4 regions of the Exiguobacterium sp. PHA03 genome follow, and region 1 is predicted to be linked to each of the others. Evidence: riboswitches for the same ligand, from Rfam matches in the RefSeq annotation. Region 1 holds a riboswitch; each other region holds the start of a gene.
The links. A riboswitch is a leader RNA that binds a small molecule or an ion and turns the genes downstream of it on or off. The one in region 1 is predicted to bind thiamine pyrophosphate.
Positions count from the first base shown of each region.

Region 1 (4,213 bases):
CGCTTGAAGCATCGTGTGTGACATCGAGTCGGCGTCTGCTTTCGATGACGTCGCAAATAGAGAACCTACACCTAAATAAGATGCTCCATCTCGTTCTGCTTCAATCGCTTGCGCGACGGTTGCTACCGATACGCCGATCACAGTGTTCGGTAAGAGACGGCGCGCTGCGGTTAGAGGAATATCTTCTTGTCCGATATGCAAACCAGCTCCGACAAGTAACGCAATATCAATTCGGTCATTGATAATCAAAGGAACATCATGACGATCCGTCAATCTCTTTAACCGGACTGCCTGTTCGAAGAATTCCTTTCCCTGCGCTGTTTTTTCCCGTAATTGTATAATCGTTGCACCACCTAAAATCGCTTCTTCAACGACCGTTTCGATTGCAACTCCCGGATGATATCGACGATCTGTCACCGCATAAATGGAATAATCAATTGACATGTTCTACCACCTCCATCAAATCTTGCTCCGTCATCAGACTGATTGCATTGAACAACTCTCGTTTGAAATTACCTAGACCTTTTTCTGATGCTGCCTGTCCTCCTGCTTTTCCCATGATAAATGTTCCGTGGACTGCTGCCTCAAACGCAGAATATCCTGCACCAAGAAAACTCGCAATCAAAGAAGCTGTCATACACCCCGTACCTGTGACGTCTCCGAGACGCGGCGTACCTACTTGTAGTTCCACTTCGCGCATGCCATCCGTGATGTAGTCGATTGGACCTGTGACGACAATGACGGACTTTTGTTTACGAGCGAATGCACGAATGATTTCTCGATCCATGATCTCATCACTAGCAGCATCGACTCCTTTTGTTCGTCCATTCTCCCCAAGCAATGTCTTGATTTCTGAAGCATTTCCTTTAACGACCGTACATCCGAGTCTACTCAATTCTTTTGAAAAGGACGTACGCAATGATGTAGCTCCCGCTCCAACTGGATCAAGGATGATCGGAACGTTCAAGCGTCTCGCTTCGCTTGCGGCGAGTCGTTGAGCTGCTTGCATGTCTGCATCAATTGTTCCAATGTTCAAGACAAGAGCTTGCGCAAGTCGAACCATCTCTTCCACTTCGCGAATATCCTCCGCCATGACTGGAGATGCGCCAACGGCGAGTGTGACATTGGCGCAATCATTGATCGTGACTGTGTTCGTCAAATGATGAATGAGTGGTTTGTGTTTAAGAATGGTCGTAAACATGTGTATCCCTCCAAAGTGAATGAAAATGATGTGTCGGTCCAATCCCTTGTCCGAGAGCAAATCCATGACGAATCGCCTCTGTAACATACTTCTTGGCCTGACGTACACTGTCCGGTAAAGCTTCTCCAAGTGCCATCCGTGCCGCAATCGCTGCAGATAAGGTACAGCCTGTTCCATGAGTATGTTGATTATCTAACCGATCTGATGTGAAACGGTATTCCTCTTGCCCGTCCCATAATAAATCCGTGGCAGCTCCCGGTAGATGTCCACCTTTTAGCAAGACGGCTCCAGTCTTCATAGCCAACTGATGCATCGCCAGTCGCATCTCCTCTAGATTAGTAACTGACTGCCCTGTTAAGCGCTCTGCTTCCGGTAAATTTGGTGTGACGAGTGTCGCAAGTGGCAGTAACTCCGCGATTAGTGCTTCCTCTGCCTCCGTCCGCAATAGGGCATGCCCGCCTTTTGCGACCATGACAGGGTCTAGTATGATCGGAACTGTCTGTTTGCGAAGATGTGTTGCAATGACGTGAATCGTTTGTGCATTCGAGACCATACCGATTTTGATAGCATCCACACGAATATCTGAAAAGATTGAAGCTAATTGGGCATCAACGATTTCCGATGATAACTCTTCTACTGCTTGAACGCCCAGTGTATTTTGAGCCGTTACCGCCGTCAAAACACTCATCCCATAAACGCCCAATGCCGAAAATGTCTTTAAATCTGCCTGAATTCCAGCTCCACCACCGGAGTCAGATCCCGCAATCGTCAATACATGTTTCATATTTTTCTCACCTTTCCATCGAGCAATGTAAGGGAGTTGTTACCGACAAAAAAAAGCGTCGACCGCTGTAAAAAAGCAGTCGACGCTATACGAAATCGTTATCCAACCATTTCGGTATTCGTTCGGCTCAACTTTCCTACGCTGGTATTATCCAGTTCAGGTAATAGGGTCGAAAACAGATTGGTTTTCCTCTCAGCCGGATTCCTCCAGCTCCCCTAGTTGCTCAAGTATTCATTTCGCCTTAACTGTAGCATAGCGGCAAGAAAAAAACGAGCCGAAGCTCGTTTTGAATTATAGGTATGCTAATGGATTAACTGCATTCAGAGGAGAAGAGGCACTGTACTGATAGCCTCCGACATGTAGTTCGAAATGCAAGTGTGGTCCTGTTGAATTCCCAGTACTACCAAGTGTTCCAACTTGCTGACCTTGAGAAACTGTTTGTCCTGCATGAACAGATAATGAACTCATATGAGCGTAGACTGTCGTATAGACTTTCCCGTCAAGGAAGTGAGAAATCATGACGTGATTTCCATAAGGCCCACCACCTGAAGCTGTAATGACCGTTCCAGCTGCTGCTGCGACGATTGGTGAGCCGACCGAACCACTGAAATCGACACCATTATGGAACGTATAGCCGTTCGCACCGCTTGCTGGTCCAAACCCTTGTGATACGCCACCAGAAGATGGACGAACGAATTTCCCACCGCTCGAAACAACGGGTGGGGCAACTGAAGTAGGTGATTCTGAACTCTTACCTGCTTGTTTTGCTGCTTGAGCATTCGCTTTAGCGGCTTTTTCAGCTGCTGCTTTCTCGGCTGCTGCTCTTTCAGCCGCTGCTTTAGCTGCTGCCTTCGCTGCCGCAATCGCACGTTCTTGAGCTTCAAGTGTGGCTTGTAGTTCTTTCGCGTCTAGAAGTTCTGTCGTAAACTTCGTCTTACCTTTTCGTAATTTTTTAAGCGTAGCACTGCGTTCTTTCATTTGAACTTTCAACGCTTTTTTTTGTTCGATTAATGTTTTCTTCTCTTCAACCTGCTCCGCCTTTTTTTCAACGAGCGCTTGTTTTGCTTCCGCTAGCTTTTGTTGGGTTGCGATGTAATCCGAAATCATTTTATCATCTTGCTCCGCGATTTTTTTCCCTGCCATGACACGACTAAATAAATCACCTAAATCCTTCGATCCAAAAATGACTTCTTCCCATTTGATTGAGTTTCCATCGTTTTCTTGGAAGACACGTAGACGATCACCGAGTAGTTCTTCTTGTTTTTTCAACATCTCTTCGTAGCGAACGATGTCTGCTTTTAATTCATCGATTCGCAAATTCAATTTCTCGATTTGTTTATTTTTTTCGGAAATCTGAAAAATCTTTTCGTTGATCGCTGCATCGATTCGATTGATTTGACGTTGTTCTTTCGAAATTTTCGACTCTTGTTTTTTAATTGCTTTTTCTAATTTACGTTGTTCTGCGGCATTTTCAGCCTTTTTTTCTTTGATCGTTGCTGCTGCAATTGGTTGTGTTCCTGTTATAAGTAATGCTCCTAAAACAATGGTAGAAATTAGTTTTTTTAGCATATATCGTTTTCCTCACTTATGTTTTTCATATTTTATTATAGTATTCAAGTTTCTCTCATATCTGAAATAGATTATAGCACCCTAATCGTTTCAAAAAAATTTCATTTACATTTCAAATGAAAACGTTTTTTTGTAATATAATCATTTATTTTTTGAAAATCGCAAAAAAAGAACCGCTGCATAAGCAACGATTCTTTACTGTTTAAAACATCGTCATTGGGTTCACTGAGCTAGCTGGACCAGTTGCACTATAGCTGTATCCACCGACGTGGATTTCAAAGTGTAAGTGTGGACCAGTTGAATTCCCAGTACTTCCACGTAAACCGATTTGTTCACCTTGACTGACGCGTTGACCTGCGTGAGCATTGAGTGCGCTCATATGAGCATACAATGTTGTGTACGTTTTACCGTTTAATTGGTGAGCAATCATGATGTGGTTTCCGTAAGGACCACCACCTGATGCTGTAATGACTGTTCCTGTTGCAGCTGCAACGATTGGAGTTCCAACCGGACCACCAAAGTCGATCCCGTTATGGAACGTATAACCGTTTTCTCCACCTGCTGAGCCATAGCCTTGCGTGACAGCCCCAACCGTTGGATGGATGAACAGACCACCGGATGATGGTGACGGTTTAGGTGTCGCAGGTGCTGACGGTGTT
Region 1 is NZ_JAUTYQ010000004.1:118,029-122,241, forward strand. Features, by position in the region: gene thiE (thiamine phosphate synthase) at 1-444, opposite strand, end outside; gene thiM (hydroxyethylthiazole kinase) at 434-1,201, opposite strand; gene thiD (bifunctional hydroxymethylpyrimidine kinase/phosphomethylpyrimidine kinase) at 1,182-1,985, opposite strand; TPP riboswitch at 2,102-2,212, opposite strand; gene Q7C19_RS14425 (murein hydrolase activator EnvC family protein) at 2,277-3,554, opposite strand; gene Q7C19_RS14430 (murein hydrolase activator EnvC family protein) at 3,757-4,213, opposite strand, start outside.

Region 2 (4,213 bases), on a different contig from region 1:
GCGAGATCAAGACACCGGTCAGGATGGCAGTCAGGATGCGGGTTGCGAGCAATACTTCGTAACTTGGAGCAAAACTACTGGCAAGGTTCAGTAAGACCCAAACGAGTAACAGACGTAGGATCAGGCGACGCCGTTCCAGGTGACCGGTCAGCGACATTACAATTGGTGTACCAATCGCAAAGGAAATGGCAAATGCCGAGACGAGCGTACCGGCTGTTGCGATCGTGATATTAAGAGCTGAGGAGATTTCAGCGAGGATCCCGACGATGACGAATTCGCTTGTTCCGAGAACGAACGTCAGGAGCGACAACGTGGCGATCAACAGCCAATCGCGTCGACTTAAACGAGTAGTAGGTGACATGGATGATTCCTCAATTCTGGCGCTTGCGCGCGAAACTATGAGTAACAGGATAGCATGAAACGATTTCGTCGGGTATCGCAAAGCGAGAATTCGGGAAAAGAACCATTATTCGAAATAGCGTGAGAATTTCCAGGCTTGCTGTTTTTTGCGTATACTACAGATGAAGACTACTGACAAAGGAGTGGAAACGATGCAAGCGACAGTGACATGGAACAAACAGATGGGGTTTAGTGGACAGACGGAATCAGGGCATCATCTTGCGATGGATGCAGCACCGGAGAACGGTGGCGAAAATCAAGCACCACGACCGACTGAACTGCTACTACATGCCGTTGCCGGCTGTACTGGAATCGACATCGTCTCGATTTTAGAGAAGATGCGCTTGACGATTACTCATTTCGAAATGGATATCGAAGGGGAACGGGCAGAGGATCATCCGCGGCGTTTTACGTCGATCTCGATTCATTACCGGCTTGAAGGTGATCTCCCAGAAGATAAGGTCCGTCGCGCCATCTCGTTATCAAAAGATAAATATTGTTCGGTCTCGCAATCCTTGAACGCTGAGATTTCCGTCTATTATTCCATCAATGGTGTCCGGAGCGAGGATCCTTTGTGAAGAAAGTAGCACTGATCGGTTGCCTGTTGCTTGCAGGGTGTGCGCAGGAGACGACGGAACCAACGAAACCATCACAACCAGCAACGAAGCAACCGACGGAGGCGAAGAAATCAAAGCCTGAGCCGACAAAGGAAGCACAACAACAAGCACGATTAAAGCAACAACTTGAAGCGATGTCGACGTCAGAAAAGATCGATCAATTGCTCTATATCGGAGTTGCCGGCACGGAACTTTCAGCAGCTGACCGGAAATTGTTGCAGACGCATGCGATCGGTGGGGTCTTACTGCTTGGTGGGAATATTACGTCAGAAGATCAACTCTTGACGTTCACGCGTGCCATTCAAGAAACGAACCAAAAACCGTATGCCTTCGTCGGGGTTGATGAAGAGGGCGGACGGGTCAGCCGGGTACCGGATCAACGATTACGTCTCCCGACTAGTCAACGGATGGCGCAAGGTGCAGATGCTGCAAAAATGGAAGATGTCGGACGTACGCTCGGTCACCTGTCACGATTTTATGGGTTCAACATGGACTTCGCACCGGTCCTTGACGTCAATAGCAATCCGAACAATCCAATCATCGGCGACCGTGCGTTAAGTGCTGATCCAAAGACCGTCGCGACTCTCGGTACGGCCCTGATGCATGGGATGCAAGAGACGGGAACGATTCCGGTCGTCAAACATTTTCCCGGTCACGGCAATACGAGTGTCGATTCCCATGTCGGTTTGCCGAAAGTGACAGCATCAAAGGAAGAACTGAAGCGAACGGAACTGTTACCGTTCCAAGAAGCGATTCAAGAGGGCGCCGAGATGGTGATGGTCGCCCATATTCTCTATCCCGCGTATGACGATCAAAATCCATCTTCGCTCTCGAAGCCGATCTTGACTGACCTCTTGCGTCAACAACTCGGATTCAAGGGTGTCATCATCACGGATGACCTTGTCATGGGGGCGATCACGAAACGATATGGTCTCGCGGAAGCGGCACGCCAGGCACTTGTCAATGGAGCAGATATGGCGATGTTTTCGGAAGCAGGTGCCTATCCGAAGGTCCACACCGAAGTGATGCAAGCCGTTAAAGAAAAAACGTTGTCGTCAGAGATGCTCGATGCTAAAGTGATGCGGATCCTGAAGCTGAAGCAGACCTATGCCGACAGCCAGAAGCAACAGCGACCGACGAAATCGGAGCTTGTTCAGCAAGTGGAAGCGCTCAACTAGGACTAGCGAAGCAAAGCGACTCATGCTAGACTAATGGGGCAAGCCAATTAAACACGAAAAGGCACTAGGGGAGTCTCGCAGCAGACTGAGACGGAAGTATCCGGACCCTTTGAACCTGATCTAGTTCGTACTAGCGGAGGGAAGTGGCTCGAAACCTTAGATATCCTTAGCGCTTCAGCGCATTTTCGGACCACTCCCTTCAACATCGGGAGTGGTCCTTTTTCGTATGGAAAGGAAGAACATGATGCGTCTACATCTGATTTCGACGGGATCCATCAATCCACGCGATGGAGTGGAAACCTTTCAATCGCTTCAACCATATACGGATCAGCTTCATCTTCGAGAACCAAATTTGTCGGCAACAGAATTGTTAGATCTGATTGACGCGCTCCTTGCAAAAGGGTATTCGTCTGATCAATTAACCGTTCACGACCGGGTCGACGTCGCCCATGTCGCTGGCATCGGTGTGCAATTGACGCGACGTTCCTTACGTGTCTGCGATGTTCGGCGACACTTTCCGAATCTCATCATCGGGAAATCCGTCCACTCTCTGGCAGAAGCACTTGCAGCGGAAGCGGAAGGAGCCGACCGACTGCTTTACGGTCATATTTATCCGACAGCGTCGAAACCAAACGTGCCACCGCGAGGGATCGATGCCTTGAAGCAAGTTGTCACTTTCACGACGAAACCAGTCATCGCAATCGGCGGGATCACTCCTGATCGCATTCCTGAGATCGCAGCGACCGGTGCAAGCGGAATCGCCGTCTTATCCGGTATTCTCGGTCAAGCGGACCCGCATGCTGCCATTCAGCGTTATCAGGGGGTACGGGTATGACGGATCACATCATCATCGGTGGTGGAGTCATCGGTTTGACGCTTGCTTACAGTCTCGCTTGTCAGAACGAATCCGTTCTTGTCCTTGATCGCGGAACATGCGGACAAGGGACGAGTCGGGCGGCTGCCGGGATGCTTGCGACGGACATCGAGCTGAGAGAAGAATTGCATACGCTTGCCGCGCGAAGTCGCCGTCTGTATCCGTTACTTGCGCGACGCCTCACGCGCGAGACCGGGATCGATTGTGGCTACCGGGAACAACCATTTTTATTGAAACAAAATGGGCAAGAATACTTATTTCCATCGGTCGGTCAAATCGACCCGCGACGACTAACGACTGCATTGATGCATGTCTTACGAAATCGTGGGGTACCAATCGAAGAACAGGTGGACGTCACGCGAATCGAGGAGAGTAATGATTTCATTAGGGTTGAGTCGAACACGGGAACGTGGACGGGACGAACGGTGACGGTTGCTGCCGGACGCGGGTCCCAAGCCTTGCTCGATACAGTTGGCATTTCGATTGCGACATATGGGGTCAAAGGGGAGTGTCTCGCAGTCCGTCTCGCGGGTCAGCCGTTACGCTCGATCCTGTTTGATGACGCCGTCTACCTCGTACCGAAAGCGGACGGACGGATATTGATCGGTGCGACCGAACTACCGCACGACGAGACGATCGGTGTTAGTGTCGCAGGAGTCACGTCACTGCTTCAAGCAGCAGAGCGTCTCTATCCACCGATCCGTGATGCTGTCATCGAAGAAGTCTGGTCAGGCGTACGACCACAAACAGAGTTCGGCTTGCCATATATCGGAGTCGCCGATTCATCCCGTCGGATCTTTATAGCGACGGGGCATCATCGGCATGGCATATTACTCGCACCGGCGACAGCGGAAGTCTTGGCAAACACATTACGGTTGATCCTAAAGGAGGAAGTCCGATGAATATTACGATTAACGGCAACGACCACACCATTGAACAGATTGAGACGATTGAGGACATGCTCACGCAACTTGGCTTAGGGGAAAAACTCGTCATCGTCGAACAGAACCGACAGATCATCGACCGCGGAGCTTACAATCAAACGGTCGTTCGGAACAATGACACATTCGAAATCGTTCATTTCGTAGGAGGAGGATAAAGATGTTGAAAATTGGAGAAAAGACATTCGAATCACGGTTATTACT
Region 2 is NZ_JAUTYQ010000001.1:508,311-512,523, forward strand. Features, by position in the region: gene Q7C19_RS02595 (MFS transporter) at 1-361, opposite strand, end outside; gene Q7C19_RS02600 (OsmC family protein) at 552-977, shown strand; gene nagZ (beta-N-acetylhexosaminidase) at 974-2,194, shown strand; TPP riboswitch at 2,251-2,353, shown strand; gene Q7C19_RS02610 (thiamine phosphate synthase) at 2,436-3,029, shown strand; gene Q7C19_RS02615 (FAD-dependent oxidoreductase) at 3,026-3,970, shown strand; gene thiS (sulfur carrier protein ThiS) at 3,967-4,167, shown strand; gene Q7C19_RS02625 (thiazole synthase) at 4,170-4,213, shown strand, end outside.
Region 2: it holds a riboswitch for thiamine pyrophosphate, as region 1 does, so the genes downstream of both, Q7C19_RS02610 (thiamine phosphate synthase) here and thiD (bifunctional hydroxymethylpyrimidine kinase/phosphomethylpyrimidine kinase) in region 1, are expected to answer to the same signal.

Region 3 (4,213 bases), on a different contig from region 1:
AAAAGCAATCCGTCCTTGCTCCATGACGAGGACACGATCCGCATACCGGGCGACGAGCTCCATATCATGCGTCGCCATGACGAGTGTCGTACCGTTCTGTTGTTCCATCTGTAACTGTTCCATTAAGCGTCGTGTCGTCAATCCATCTTGTCCGAAGGTCGGTTCATCGAGCAACAATAAGTCTTTCGTTTGTCCGAGCATCGTTGCGACGCTGAGCCGTCGTTGTTGCCCCGTACTAAGAGCAAGTGGTGACTGCTGTTTGACAGATGTCAGTTCCAGCCGTTCGAGCAACGCCGCGCGCTTAACGTTCGTCGCTGCCCGGTGGCTCCAGTCGATTTCCGCTTCGACCGTCAGCTTAAGAAACTGCAGATCCGGTTGTTGAAAGACATAGCCAACGTGCTCATAAAAGCGACGCCGGGAGTAACGATGAACCGGACGTCCCTGGAGCTGATACGTTCCACGATTGGGAAGCAACCGCCCGAGTGTCGCAAGCAATGTACTTTTCCCGGATCCATTTGCCCCAAGCAGCATCACCCATTCTCCTGTCTGCAGGGAAAATGTCGCATCGGTCAGCGGATATGGTGCTTTCGTCGATAATGCAGAGACGTGTAATAAAGAGCGACCAGCTGTAGCGACGGGGGAAGGCACATGAAGTCGCGCCGCTTGCGGTCCATCTATGGGTAATGTCTCTAACGTATACGGATACAAAGAGGGAACGGCAATACCTTTCGTTTGAAGCTCTTTGTAATCCTGGGGGAACAGATCCCGTGGATCTGCTGTCGCAGTAATCGATCCGTCCTCAAGCAAGACGACCTGGTCGACGTACGACAAACAGACATCGAGTTGGTGTTCGATCAAGACGATCGTTAAATCGTGTTCTTTTTGAATCCGAAAAATCAACGCCATCAGCTCATGTTGTCCGATTGGATCAATCTGAGCCGTTGGTTCATCGAGTAATAAGATCGTCGGCTCAAGTGCTAGGACCGCTGCGAGCGCGAGACGCTGTTTCATTCCACCGGATAGACTCGCGATCGGTGTCGAGAAGGGGAGGGGGAGACCGACGAGTGCGAGTAAGCGTTCAATTCGTTCATCCATCTCCACGCGCGGAATCGAGCGATTTTCTAAACTAAAAGCGATTTCGCGTCCGATCGTCTCCATGCAGAACTGTTCTTCTGGATTTTGAAACAAGATTCCGACCGAACCGGACCGGGTAACGGTACCAGTCTGTTCGACTTCAATCGTTTCCGGTGTCAGTCCGGCAAGGGCATGAAGTAATGTCGTCTTGCCACTACCACTTCGTCCGAGCAGAAGGGTCGTCCCTTGCTCAATCGTCAGCGATACATGATTGAGCACCGATTTCATCTGACCGGGATAGCGGATGCTGAGGTCGTCGACAGTAATCATGCGATTTCTCGTTTCGCACGTCCTGCCGCAAACCCGTTCAAGACACCAGTCGCAACAAGGCGACGGACGAGAATGGCTGCAAGCAAGCCACCGAGTAATGCGCCGCTGATCAATTGTAAGCCAGTTGTCGCAAGCAACGTCGTCGTTGTGTAGTAACCGAATCCGTTCGCGATTAGACTATAAACGATGCTACCAATCGCGGCTCCGACACCCGATAACATCAAGGTCCATGTGTCATAACGACGGTAACGCGTCATCGCGAAGACGAGTTCCGCACCAAGTCCTTGGCAGACTCCGATCAGAAGAGCGGATAAACCAAAATGACTACCTGTGAACAGTTCGACGGCTGCCGCGACGACTTCCGCAATTAAAGCGGCACCTGGCTTTTGAATGATTGCTGCGACGAGCGGACTCGCAATGATCCAGATGCCAAACATCCAGTTGGCACCGACAGGACCGAAGATCGCTGAGATCGGCAACCAGAGTGTTGACCAACCAAGATAGATGACGCCGCAAGCGACGGCGAGCATCATCATGACCATGATTTCTTTCATTTTCCAGTGTTGCATTAGATACGTCCTCCTTTGAATGGGGGAGACGCCAAAAAGACCGCCCTCCGTAAAAAAGAGAGCGGTCCTCAGAAAAACTGCGCGCAGCAGGAGTCATTGGATGTGATCGCTCCACTTTCCTACGCTAGTATGAACTAGATCAGGTTCGAAGGGTCCGAAGTGAATCGTCTCAGCCAATTGGGCTCCCCTAGTGGATATGGTAATAGGTGATACGCTGTTCACTTTAGGCAATCCAGCGTCTGTTGTCAAGACACAAAAAAACGATACGCCGCAAAGGGCGTATCGTTAAACGACTTATTTATTGTCTTCGTTCTCTTCAGCTGTTTCTTCTGAAGACGCTTCTGTTGCTTCCGCTTCGTTGTCTTCGCCAGCTTCTGCTTGTGCCTCTGCTTCCTCGATTTCTTCAAGATCCTGCTCGAGTGTCGATTCGACGACAGCTGCGACTTGAATATCGCCTTCTGTAACGATGCGGAAATCTTTTTGTTCTGGAAGATCGGCTACAGAAATCGAATCGCCGATTTCGAGGTTCGTGACGTCGACTTCGACGTTCTCTGGTAATTTATCTGGTGTAGCGGCGACTGTTACTTTAAAGAGTGTTTGTGATAGGAAACCACCAACTTTTGCACCGGCTGCTTCGCCAACAAGTACAACGTCTGCTTCGACTTCTGTTTCTTCATCCATTTTCACGGCGATGAATTCAACGTGATCGACTGTTGGTGTGAAGACATCCATATCACGGCGATTGATCAAGACGTTAATATTTTTACCGTCGAGTTTGAGTGAAATCAAGACGTTTTCACCGTTTTCTCGGACGATTTTAAGCAATTCTTTTTCTTCAAATGCGATTGGTGTACTTTCCACTTTGTAACCATACACGACGCCAAGAGCTTTTCCTTCATGACGCAATTGTTTACGGAGTGAGCGTGGACGTACCTCGCGTTTTTCGGCTGTTAAATTAACTGACATGTTCATTTCCCCCTTGAATTTGGTATAGCCCTCAAAAGGTAATGAATGTAGGAGCAGGACGAATCCTGAACAATATGAATCATGCTAAGACAATCGGTTTCAGACTCTCATGAATCTGACGCTTTCGTGACTTTGCATTTCTCTCCCAGGTCATTACGCTGATATTGAGAAACATGTGTGAGTAAGTCACCGGTTTGATGCGGTGCTAATGAGTTTATACCCCTATGTTTTAAATCCATAAACCTCTTTTTTTATCTTTTTGAAGTCGAAAGACCTCCAAACCGCTTGAAATCAGGGGTTAAGAGGTCTTTCGTTTTTTTCATTCTTTATGATGATTCGTTGATTTTCACGAACTAAAACACGAACGAGGCGTTCAATTTGCCGCATCGTCGTCTGTCCCATCGTCGAAATTTGCAGCCACTGATTGTAAACGAGATAGTCGCTTTCGTACTGGACGTGATACCCCTGAATGCGCAGAGCGTCGCCTAAAGCGGTTGCGGACGGATGAACGATCGTCAGTATTCCCGGCGCTTGTGCTTCTTGTTGTGCGAGGAGTTGGAATCCAGTTGCGCGGACGGCTTGTTCGAGATAGGTCATCTTGATTGCTGCTTGATTAAGATCGAGGGCATCAAGCGCTGCCTGACAGGCAAGCAACAGGTTCGACGAGCCGGAAAAGGCAACCCCTTCCGCATAGAGTCCTAAATCCAGATAACGGGGAATACAGAGAGAAGGTAGGACGCGATCTGCGTGACCAATGAACGCAAGACCCGGTAAACCACCAATCGCTTTCCCGGAAACAGTCGTGACGAATTTGCAACCAGCGTATGAGAAACGTCCGGTTCCAACAGCGCTGATCGCATCGACGACGAGTGCGGTTCGTTGATCTAACAGCACTTTTACTGCATCAAGATCATAGAGAACACCCGTTGACGTCTCACAATGCGTCAACCAGATCCAGTTGTATGCCGTTTGCCTCAATTGATGAGCGAGTTGCTTCAAGTCGATCGGGTGACCGGGGGGAAGCGTATGGACATCAAAGGACTTGCCGGCACGTGACGCGTGATCAATCAAGCGTTGACCGAACTCGCCGCCGTTCAGGATCAATCCATGTCCAGTGAGTTGTTGCGCGACAATATCATTGGCGAGCGTACCGCTGCCGACGGCCATCGAGACATGTGGCAAATCCAGCAACTGACACATTCGGCCACGTAAATCTTGATCGAGCTGCCGCATCGAGGCCGTCCGATGTGGACGCGGTGCTTGTTGCGCCGCTT
Region 3 is NZ_JAUTYQ010000001.1:888,957-893,169, reverse strand. Features, by position in the region: gene Q7C19_RS04740 (ABC transporter ATP-binding protein) at 1-1,404, opposite strand, end outside; gene Q7C19_RS04735 (ECF transporter S component) at 1,401-1,973, opposite strand; TPP riboswitch at 2,073-2,172, opposite strand; gene Q7C19_RS04730 (50S ribosomal protein L25/general stress protein Ctc) at 2,268-2,939, opposite strand; gene Q7C19_RS04725 (GNAT family N-acetyltransferase) at 3,231-4,213, opposite strand, start outside.
Region 3: it holds a riboswitch for thiamine pyrophosphate, as region 1 does, so the genes downstream of both, Q7C19_RS04735 (ECF transporter S component) here and thiD (bifunctional hydroxymethylpyrimidine kinase/phosphomethylpyrimidine kinase) in region 1, are expected to answer to the same signal.

Region 4 (4,213 bases), on a different contig from region 1:
GTCTGAAGTCGTCACGTCAAAAAACGGCACTTTCCCTTTACCTGCGACATTGTCGGATGACGTCATCACGGGCGTACTGCGCGAAAAACTCGGCTACGACGGCATCGTCATCACGGATGCATTGAATATGCAGGCGATCGCCGACAATTTTACGGAATCAGAAGCCGTTCTGAAAACATTTGACGCCGGTGTCGACATCGCGCTCATGCCAACGATTCTTCGTTCCGAGCAGGATGTCACAAAACTCGACCAGATTTTCAAGGACGTGATTGCGGCAGTCAAAGACGGACGTCTGTCAGAGGAACGGATTGATCAATCGGTCGAGCGGATCCTGACGCTGAAGGCAGAACGCGGAATATGGAATGGCACGACGGATACGACATCCTTAGCAGATAAACTCGCGCAAGCGAACCAAATCGTCGGTAGTCCCGAACATAAAGTAAAAGAACGCGCGATGACGGAAGCCGCGGTCACACTCGTGAAAAATGATCAACGGACGTTACCCTTCAAGCCGAAAAAAAATGCAAATGTTCTTGTGATTGCCCCTGCGACGGATCAAACGGACAGTATGAAAAAGACGATTGCTTCCCTGTCTAAGAACCGGAACTGGCACGTAACGACAGCGAATTACTCGGCTACTACGCTACCGCTCGACCAAAACCCGACACTACGGGCACAACTCGATGCAGCAGATTACATCATCGTCGGTTCAAACGTCAATACGAGTGCCAAACTACTGCCTACTGCACCAGAACAAGCGATTCCGGCTTCAATCTTCCGGTATGCGAAACAAACAGATATACCATCCGTCTTGCTTAGCCTCCGCAATCCATACGATGTCGCCGTTCAACCGGACGCACCGGCACACGTCCTCGTCTATGGTTTTAAAGGGGATCCGAACGGACCGGACTCCGAAGCAGGCAATCTGAAATCAGCGGGACCAAATCTTCCTGCCGGTATTCGAGCCATCTTCGGAACGCTCAAACCGCAAGGCACCTTACCAGTTGATGTGCCGGTCTTTCAGAACGGTATCTTTACCGATCAACTGCATCTCGAATTCGGTGACGGCTTTAAAAATTGGAAAAAATGAGAACATGATACACCAAAAGACCGAGACTCCTTTAAAGGATGCCTCGGTCTTTTAATAATTGATATGAAGATTCAGTTTCTGCTTTCGCACGCTCGTAGACACGATGAAGTGAATAAGTCAACGAAGCATAGAGGACGACGACCAGGACAGTTGCGATAGTTCTCCCCGTTGTAAAACCAAACTGAAGCAACACCTGAAAATTCTGAATCGTAGCATATGTGCCGTACACCGCCATCAATATGGGAATGATGTACCCAACAAATCTAACTTTCACTTTTCCGAGCACCTGTTGCACGACATATGCCGCGAGGATCACGAGTGCGATGACTATGATTTCCATTCCAATCCCTACTTTCACTAGATGGTATTCCTAATTCTACCATCTACTGGTTTAAGAAGATACCGGGCGAGCTGGAATCGTCTCGTAAATCGACGTAAACGTCTCTTCCGTCCATCCCATATGCCAAAACAGCAACTCATAATAACAGCTCGTCACGAAATGCCGTTTCATCCGCTCTCGTTCAGTCGGGCTTGCTTGTTCCGCCAACGCATCAAGCCGCGCAATCTGTTCAAAGACGACCTTTTCGAACCATTCCGAACTATATGTGTCAATCCATTGCTGATAGATTTTTTCATCCGGTGTACACGTCAATAATTGTTGTCCAACTTCATAATACAACCAGTAACATGGCAAGATGGCAGCAATCGTCTCACCAAGCGTCCCTTCACTCGCATGATGCATGTGTGAGACGTAAGCATATGCCGTTGGTGCCGGTTCAAATGCTTCAAGGTCTGCTTCCGTGATACCGAGCGGCTCGAAAAATGATTGATGCAAGCTCAGTTCTGCCCCATATGTCGAAGTCGCGTGCTCGGCAAGTGTCGCGATCGTCGCAAAGTCATCTGCTTTTGACGCTGCCTTCGCTTGAATCTTCGCAAAGTGTTTTAAGTAATACGCATCCTGCATGACATAATGTCGAAATTTCGAGAGCGGTAACGTTCCCTCGCCGATTCCTTGAACGAATGGGTGCGTAAAACTACTGTCCCAATACGCTTGTGCTGCTTGTTTGATTTCTTGTGTGAATGTCATGATCTCATCCTCCTCGTTTTTATGAAACGAAAAAAACACCACCCCGAAACACACGGGCATGGCGCAAGAAGAACAAGACTTGACGCCACTTCCCTCCGTAAGTACGAACTTAATCAGGTTCAAAGGGTCCGAACGTCTTCGTTCGTCTCAGTCGGCCTACCGACTCCCCTAGTGGTCATTATTCGATTCAAATCCACTATAGCATGCTGAAAGTGGAAGTCAAGTTGTCCTCTTTTCGCTATACTATGGAGTGTCAGAAGGCGGATATCGTCTCCATCTACAGACCGATTCCGAACTTCTTTCGTTCTCGTACACTAATTTTAGTACCTGATACTATAATTCATTCTGTTACTTACAATTGGAGGATTTCATTATGCATACACCAACAAAAATCATGGCGTCAGCCGTTATTGCTTCTGCTTTATTACTTCCGACAGCCGCATCCGCCGAGCAGGTCGTCGATAAGACGATCGTCACTCTCGGTGAGTCACTCGGCGCAAAAGATAAGGCTTGGGTGCTTTCACGTCTCAATGCACCGGAAGGTATCACACCGATCATCGCAACCTCTGCAGACGAAGAAAAATACCTCGGGAAAAACATCCCCCAGTCACAAAAGGGCGGCAACATGTATTCATCCGCTAAGATCGAATTGACGGAAAAAGGTGACGGACTTTCCGTTGCGACGGAAAACATCACGTGGGTGACGAAGGATATGTATTTGAACGCTCTCGTCACGGCAGGTGTCAAAGATGCCGACATCACGATCACTTCTCCTTATAAAGTGACTGGAACATCGGCACTGACAGGAATCATGAAAGCCTATGATCAAACTTCGGCTGAGACCGGAATCAAGCTGAGTGACGAACGGAAAGATTTAGCACAGCAAGAATTATCGGTCACATCAGACGTCGGGAAGACAGTCGGGACAGATAAAGTCGCTGATTTGATGAATGAGATCAAGGCCGAAATCGCGAATCAAAAACCGGAAACAAAAGTCGAGATCGAAAACCTGATCGTCCAAGTCATTCAAAACAACAACATCCAACTGTCTGATGCACAGATGGATCGGTTGACGAATCTATTCAATCAAATGGAGCAAGCGAACATCAACTGGGGGCAAATCGAGAGTGGACTGAAAAATGCTGGTCAAGACATCCATGCGTTTGCAACGTCCGAGGAGACAAAAGGATTCTTCGCTAAATTATTTGATGGTCTGAGTGACTTCTTCAGTTCGATTGCTGGTGTGTTCAAATAATTCAGACTTCCTCAATTAACAAGATAATGGTAAACTGGTTGTATCTGAAACGAAAGGTGGTGTGAAATGATGGACTTTGCTGCGTGCAAACATTGGTTAATGGAACAATTGTATCTGTTGCGCGCGATTTTTCATGGAATGGCGTTCTAAGGCACCCGTCTGCCCTTTTTTAGAACTTCATGATTGAAAAATACAGCAAAGCGCATCTTTCACACACTAGGGAGAGTGCTATTTGCGCTCTCCCTTTTTTTAATGCGCGCGAAAGGATCAACTTATTATGATGATTTGCGACATTCAACATCTGACAAAACAATTCGGAGGCGAAACGATTTTAACGGACGTTTCCCTCTTCTTAAACGAACACGATCGTGTCGGTCTGATTGGACGAAACGGGAGTGGTAAAACGACATTACTCCGCTTACTTGCTCGCCTTGACCAACCGGACGGTGGCGTCATCTATCAAAAGAACGGTTTGACGATTGGCTACTTGGAACAACTTCCCACTTATGCCGAGACAATGACCGGACTCGACGTCCTTTGGACGGCGTTTGAAGAGATCCTCGCAATCCGTTCTCGGATGCAACAGTTGGAGCTTTTGATGGCGACAGCGCCAGATGATCTGGATGCACTACTCGTTCGATATGCGGAAGCGACAAATGCATTCGAACAAAAAGATGGCTATCTACTCGACTCGAAGATCGAGCGCATGGTGAACGGATTACATTTACGTCCGTTACTCACTCGCCCTTTCCATCAGTTGAGCGGCGGTGAGCAAACGAAG
Region 4 is NZ_JAUTYQ010000001.1:275,962-280,174, reverse strand. Features, by position in the region: gene Q7C19_RS01435 (glycoside hydrolase family 3 protein) at 1-1,090, shown strand, start outside; gene Q7C19_RS01430 (hypothetical protein) at 1,122-1,430, opposite strand; gene tenA (thiaminase II) at 1,482-2,177, opposite strand; TPP riboswitch at 2,251-2,357, opposite strand; gene Q7C19_RS01420 (DUF1002 domain-containing protein) at 2,551-3,432, shown strand; gene abc-f (ribosomal protection-like ABC-F family protein) at 3,710-4,213, shown strand, end outside.
Region 4: it holds a riboswitch for thiamine pyrophosphate, as region 1 does, so the genes downstream of both, tenA (thiaminase II) here and thiD (bifunctional hydroxymethylpyrimidine kinase/phosphomethylpyrimidine kinase) in region 1, are expected to answer to the same signal.